Linked DNA regions of Arcticibacter tournemirensis. The protein of the gene in region 2 interacts with the protein of the main gene of each other region in a pairwise test. Links are inferred from orthologs where the notes say so. Each region holds a gene or a part of one and is shown on either strand. Other genes may lie near its edges. The genes, in order: BDE36_RS11000 and groL.

The links.
Region 1: the proteins of groL (region 2) and BDE36_RS11000 interact in binary tests that used the Escherichia coli proteins (3 or more experiments, as listed by UniProt). The link is inferred for Arcticibacter tournemirensis from one-to-one orthologs.

The regions. Positions count from the first base shown.
Region 1 is NZ_VFPL01000001.1:2,633,599-2,636,690, forward strand. What follows is about bases 108-2,867. They hold BDE36_RS11000 (nucleotide exchange factor GrpE), read right to left. Parts: upstream 1,938-2,867; coding sequence 1,278-1,937; downstream 108-1,277. Other genes in these bases: dnaJ (molecular chaperone DnaJ), read right to left, coding at 125-1,276; BDE36_RS11005 (cell division ATP-binding protein FtsE), read right to left, coding at 2,009-2,692; BDE36_RS11010 (fructose-6-phosphate aldolase), read right to left, coding at 2,694-2,867. In the rest of the region: BDE36_RS10990 (nucleoside 2-deoxyribosyltransferase), read right to left, coding at 1-8; more of BDE36_RS11010, read right to left, coding at 2,868-2,897; BDE36_RS11015 (acyl-CoA reductase), read right to left, coding at 2,945-3,092. UniProt on the Escherichia coli protein: Participates actively in the response to hyperosmotic and heat shock by preventing the aggregation of stress-denatured proteins, in association with DnaK and GrpE. It is the nucleotide exchange factor for DnaK and may function as a thermosensor.
Region 2 is NZ_VFPL01000001.1:864,861-868,117, reverse strand. Bases 293-3,217 are described here. They hold groL (chaperonin GroEL), read left to right. Parts: upstream 293-897; coding sequence 898-2,538; downstream 2,539-3,217. Other genes in these bases: BDE36_RS03675 (mechanosensitive ion channel family protein), read left to right, coding at 2,658-3,217; BDE36_RS03685 (co-chaperone GroES), read left to right, coding at 465-740. Also shown: preprotein translocase subunit SecG, read left to right, coding at 1-226; more of BDE36_RS03675, read left to right, coding at 3,218-3,257.

The DNA.
Region 1 (3,092 bases), 1.8 Mb from region 2 along the record:
GATATCATTCAGTACAAGTTAATAATAGTGACAAAAATAAGAATCAGACAATAAAAAAAGCCACCATTGGTGGCTTAAAGTAGCTATTATAGTTAATAATCTAAAATTTTAATTTACAGGGAAGCTATTCAAAATACTCTTTCATACGCTCGAAGAAACTTTTTTCATGTTTTCCGGGCTGCGGCTTGAAATTTGGCGAATTGTTAAGCTTTTCGAGTAAATCACGTTCTTCTCTTGAAAGAGCTTTAGGCGTCCAGATATTTACGTATATAAGCTGGTCACCGCGATGGTATGAATTCACTTCAGGAACCCCTTTGCCCTTCAGCCGAAGGATTTTGCCTCCCTGAGTGCCTGGTTCAATTTTGATCTTGGCTTTACCGTCAATAGTAGGCACTTCAACACTTGCCCCGAGAACAGCATCCAAAAAGCTGATATGAAGATCATATACAACGTTATTGCCTTCGCGTTGCAGTGTCTCATGCGGGATCTCTTCAACAAGAATGATCAGGTCACCCGGTATACCACCGTTAGGAGCCGCGTTGCCTTTTCCGCTCATTGAGAGCTGCATGCCTTCGCTAACACCTGCAGGGATATTGATACTAATAGTTTCTTCGCCACGCACTACACCGTCTCCGTGACATGCATGACACTTAGAAGTTATCTGGGTACCTGTTCCGTTACAGGTAGGGCAGGTGCTCGTAGTCTGCATTTGGCCGAGGATAGTATTTGTCACTCTTCTTACAGAGCCACTTCCGCCACAGGTATTACAGGTATGGAAAGACGAGCGGTCTTTAGCTCCGGTGCCATCGCAGGTGTGGCACACCACAAGCTTATTTACTTTTATCTTTTTCTCTGTGCCTTTTGCTATCTCCTCAAGGTTCAGTTTTACTTTTATTCTAAGATTACTGCCCCGGGCCATCCGACGGGAGCCACCGCCTGAAGAACTGCCGCCGAAAAAGCTTTCAAACGGACTGCCGCCTCCGAATATATCGCCAAACTGACTGAAGATGTCCTCCATGTTCATATGACCACCGCCATAGCTGCCGGCGCCTGATGTTCCTGCGTGGCCAAACTGATCGTAACGCTGCTTTTTCTCAGGATTGCTGAGAACTTCGTATGCCTCGGCTGCTTCTTTGAATTTTTCTTCAGCCTCTTTGTCTCCCGGGTTTTTATCGGGATGGTATTTTATCGCCAGCTTACGGTATGCTTTCTTGATTTCATCCGCAGTTGAACTTTTAGAAACACCTAAAATATCGTAAAAATCTCTCTTTGCCATTTTAATTTCCTACCACAACTTTTGCGAAACGGATCACCTTATCATTAAGGAAGTATCCCTTTTCTACTTCATCTATTACTTTCCCTTTCATCTCGTCTGAAGGAGCAGGAATGTTTGTAATGGCTTCGTGAAGGTCTGCATCAAACGCTGATCCTATTGATTCCATTTCTTTTAATCCTTTTTGAACCAGGATGTTTTTGAGTTTGCTGTGTACCAGGTTAATACCCTCTTTTACAGCAGCCACATCAGAGGCACTTTCCATCGATTTTAGGGCACGTTCGAAGTCGTCGAGCACAGGAAGAAGACTTTGTAAAACGTCTTTGCCTGCAGTTTGAAGCAGGTCTATCCGTTCTTTTGTAGTACGTCTTTTAAAATTATCGAACTCGGCATATAAGCGAAGGTATTTGTCGTTTGCCTCTGACAAATCAGCACGTAGTTTTTCTTCTTCAGAGGGTTTTGCTGCTGCAGGTTCTCCGGTATTTTCATCCGGGTTTTGGTTATCAGATACAGGGTTTTCAGTCCCGTTATCTTGTTTCAGCTCCTGCTCAGCCTCGTTTTGAGCTGTATTTCCTGGTGAAGGTTCTTCTTCTCTATTTTTCTTCTTGTTTTTCAACATATCTGAAAAGTTCATAATAAATGGATGTGGCAAATCTTTTGCCATTAGTTAAAAACAGTCAAGGTGTCATGGATATTGCGTTTCTGCTTGTCAGCATTTCATGCCTTCAGCAAGCGCTATACCATCGTAACATCCTCAATTACCCTTCCGTTTTCGCATTTGATAATACGGGAAGGGAAGGTGCGAATAAGATGATAATTGTGGGTGGCCATCAGAACTGCTGTTCCTGAACGGCTGATCTCTTTAAGGAGCAGCATTACCTCTTCGGAAGTTTCAGGGTCGAGATGACCTGTTGGCTCATCTGCCAGGATGATTTCGGGATCGTTCAGCAAAGCCCTTGCAACAACAACGCGCTGCTGTTCTCCGCCCGACAATTCATGAGGCATTTTCTTTACTTTAGAGCGGAGGCCGACTTTTTCCAGAACATCACGGATGCGTTCGTTAATGAGTTTGTTGTCTTTCCAACCTGTCGCTTTCATTACAAACTGCAGGTTGTCTTCCACTGTTCTGTCTGTAAGAAGCTGAAAATCCTGGAAAACAATTCCAAGTTTCCTTCGCAGATAAGGAATATCTTTTTCTGAGAGCTTTTTCAGGTCAAAGCCTCCTGCATGTCCTTCTCCCGATCCCACGCCGATCTCACCGTATATTACTTTCATTAAACTGCTTTTCCCCGAGCCGGTTTGGCCGATGAGGAAAACAAATTCCCCTTTATCAATATGAAGGTTGACATCAGAAAGAACTAGATGGTTCTGCTGATAAATGTCAACGTTGTGAAGTCGTATAATGGTATTCCCAATCATATTAAAGTTCTAATTTCATTATTTTCCCAAACGGAAGTTCATTGATCAGGTTCATAATGTCGTCGATCCTGTCTCCCAAACCTATTTTTGTTAAAGTTTTATCGGGCCTGTCAACCCGGAAGTAAGCCAGTAAAGTAAATTCCTCGTCACGCAGTTGCACGTAATCGGGAATTTTGGCTACGCCTTTTACTTTAATGATGTACATGGTCCAAAGTTAAGCTTTTCCCTCAAATTGAGCCTCCCTGATTAGAATTATAAAGTTAGAAGAAACTGAATAGTATTTATGTTGTCAGCGTAATCCCAGAGTCGTGGTTTCTGACTGCAACCGAAGCCTACCTGCTGGACGGGGAGTTTCAAATCTACATTACCTGTGATGCATTGAATTTCATCGGTCTTAGTC
Region 2 (3,257 bases):
CAATATTATGGGTGTTCAGAGAACAGGCGATTTCCTTGAAAAAGGCACGTGGACCCTTATCATCAGCCTGATGGTGATTGTACTGCTGATCAATGTTGTCATTCCAAAAGGTGGTGAAAGAAATTCTGAAGCAGAAGAAATTCAAAAGCAGATTAACAAAGGGGCTCCGGCTGCTCCTATTGCTCCTACCACTTTGCCGGGGTTAAAAGATACCAGCAAGAAGTAAATTCAGAAAAAAAGAATAAAGAAAAGCTGTCCTCGAATGGGGCAGCTTTTTTTATATACCCCTACCTAGCCTCACAACACTGCCACTCCATGACAGCTTGACACTGGAAGGTTAAATCAATTTAAACAGAAATATATAACAGATGAAATTTTGACAAATAAGACACATTAAGATACGTTGCGTATCCTTTGGCATAAAATCTGACGATAAGAGAAACAAACTAATATTCATAATTACTATGGCATTAAATATCAAACCTATCGCAGATAGAGTAGTAGTTGAAGCTGCTCCTGCAGAAGAAAAAACAGCATCAGGTATCTATATCCCTGACACAGCTAAAGAAAAACCTCAAAGAGGAACTGTAGTTGCCGTTGGAGATGGCAAAAAAGATGAGCCGTTAACTGTTAAAGTAGGTGACGAGGTTTTATATGGCAAATATGCCGGTACAGAAATTACCTATGAAGGTAAGGAGTATTTAATTATGCGTGAATCTGATATCTACGCAGTATTGTAAAAAGAAATATGAGATTTGAGGAATGAGAGAGTAGAATCCCTCATAATCCAGATCGAATGTTAAAAAGAAACTATTAAAAGTCGAGGCTTAGATAAGACATTTAGGATAAACAGACTCAAATCTAATATCTAATCTCTCACAACTAAAAACAACAAAAATGGCAAAACAAGTTAAATACAACGTTGAAGCACGTGACGCCCTGAAAAAAGGGGTAGATACTTTAGCAAATGCAGTTAAGGTTACTTTAGGCCCTAAAGGTCGTAATGTGATCATTGACAAAAAATTCGGATCGCCTATTATCACCAAAGATGGTGTAACTGTAGCGAAGGAAATTGATTTGAAGGATAGCCTTGAAAACATGGGCGCACAGATGGTGAAGGAAGTAGCTTCTAAAACTGCTGATATTGCAGGTGATGGAACTACAACTGCAACTGTTTTGGCTCAGGCTATTGTAACTGCTGGTATTAAAAACGTAGCTGCCGGTGCAAATCCTATGGATTTGAAGCGTGGTATTGACAAGGCTGTGGCAGCTGTTGTTGCCGACCTGAAAAACCAGTCGCAAGCAGTTGGTGAAGATAACAACAAAATCAAACAGGTAGCTTCAATCTCAGCTAACAACGACGAAGTTATTGGTGCGTTAATAGCTGAAGCTATGGGTAAAGTTGGTAAAGACGGTGTAATTACTGTTGAAGAAGCAAAAGGCACAGAAACTGAAGTTAAAACTGTAGAAGGTATGCAGTTTGACCGCGGTTATCTTTCTCCTTACTTCGTAACCAATGCTGATAAAATGGAAGCGGAATTAGAGAATCCGTACATCCTGATCTACGACAAAAAAATCAGCAGCATGAAAGAATTGCTTCCTGTACTTGAAAAACAAGTTCAGACCGGCAAACCTCTTTTAATTATCTCTGAAGATCTTGACGGCGAAGCTTTAGCAACTTTAGTTGTTAACAAAATTCGCGGTTCACTGAAGGTTGTTGCTGTTAAGGCTCCTGGCTTTGGCGACCGTCGTAAAGCTATGCTTGAAGACATCGCTATCCTGACAGGTGGTACTGTTATCTCTGAAGAAAGAGGCTATAAGCTTGAAAATGCTGACCTTTCATATCTTGGACAGGCTGAGAAAGTTGTAGTTGATAAAGATAATACTACAGTTATCAACGGAGCTGGCCAGGGTGAAGATATCAAGGCCCGCGTTAATCAGATCAAATCTCAGATTGAAACTACTACTTCAGATTACGATCGCGAAAAACTACAGGAACGTCTTGCTAAATTAGCAGGTGGCGTGGCTGTTCTTTACGTAGGTGCTGCTACTGAAGTTGAGATGAAGGAAAAGAAAGACCGCGTTGATGATGCGTTACATGCTACACGCGCCGCTGTTGAAGAAGGTATTGTTGCTGGTGGAGGTGTTGCTTTCATCCGTGCTGTTGAAGCTTTAGCTGATCTTAAAGGATCAAACGAAGACGAAAACACCGGTATTCAGATCATCCGTCGTGCTATTGAAGAGCCTCTACGTCAGATCTGCGAAAATGCAGGAATCGAAGGTTCTATCGTAGTTCAGAAGGTAAAAGAAGGAACAGCTGACTTCGGATACAATGCACGCACCGATGCTTATGAAAACTTAATTGGCGCTGGTGTAATCGATCCTACTAAAGTAGGTCGTGTTGCCTTAGAGAACGCTGCTTCTATCGCAGCCATGTTGTTAACTACAGAATGTGTACTTGCTGACGATCCTGAAGATGAGAAAGCTGGTGCTGGTATGCCTCCAATGGGCGGCGGCGGCATGGGCGGAATGATGTAAGATTCGCAAATGCCCTTTTAGGGACATAAATTAAAGCCCCGGAGTTTTTAGCTTCGGGGTTTTTTATTGCATTGTACTTCGGCAGATAATTTCGCAACAATTTATTTAAGTTTGAGCTCATGGAACTGGAAAAATTTTACGACAAAGCATATGATTGGATCCTTCGTAACGGACCGGGACTAATCCTGGCAATTATCATCCTTTTAGTAGGCTTGTGGGTCATCAGGCTGGTAAAAAAGGGACTAGCACGGAGTATGGAAAAGAGAAAATTCGACACCTCTTTGCAGCCTTTTATCCAGAGTCTGATCATTATTTCGTTGCAGGTTATGCTGCTTCTGATCGTAATGCAGACGCTTGGAATACAGCTGACCATACTCACCACTGTTATTGGAGCATTTAGTGTGGCGGCCGGCTTAGCCTTGTCAGGCACTCTTCAAAACTTCGCAAGCGGTGTGCTGATACTCGTCCTGAAGCCCTTTAAAGCAGGGGATAACATCATTGCTCAGGGACAGGAAGGAATAGTATCTTCCATACAGATATTTTATACCGTTGTCACTACGTTCGAGAACAAAACGGTTATCATTCCCAATAGTAAGCTATCAAATGAAATTATCATTAATGTAAGCCGTCAGGGTAACAGGCGAATGGATATTGAACTTAAATTTAACTATGGGTTTGACATGCAGGCCGTAAAAGCCATTCTTGAAGAATCAGCAAAA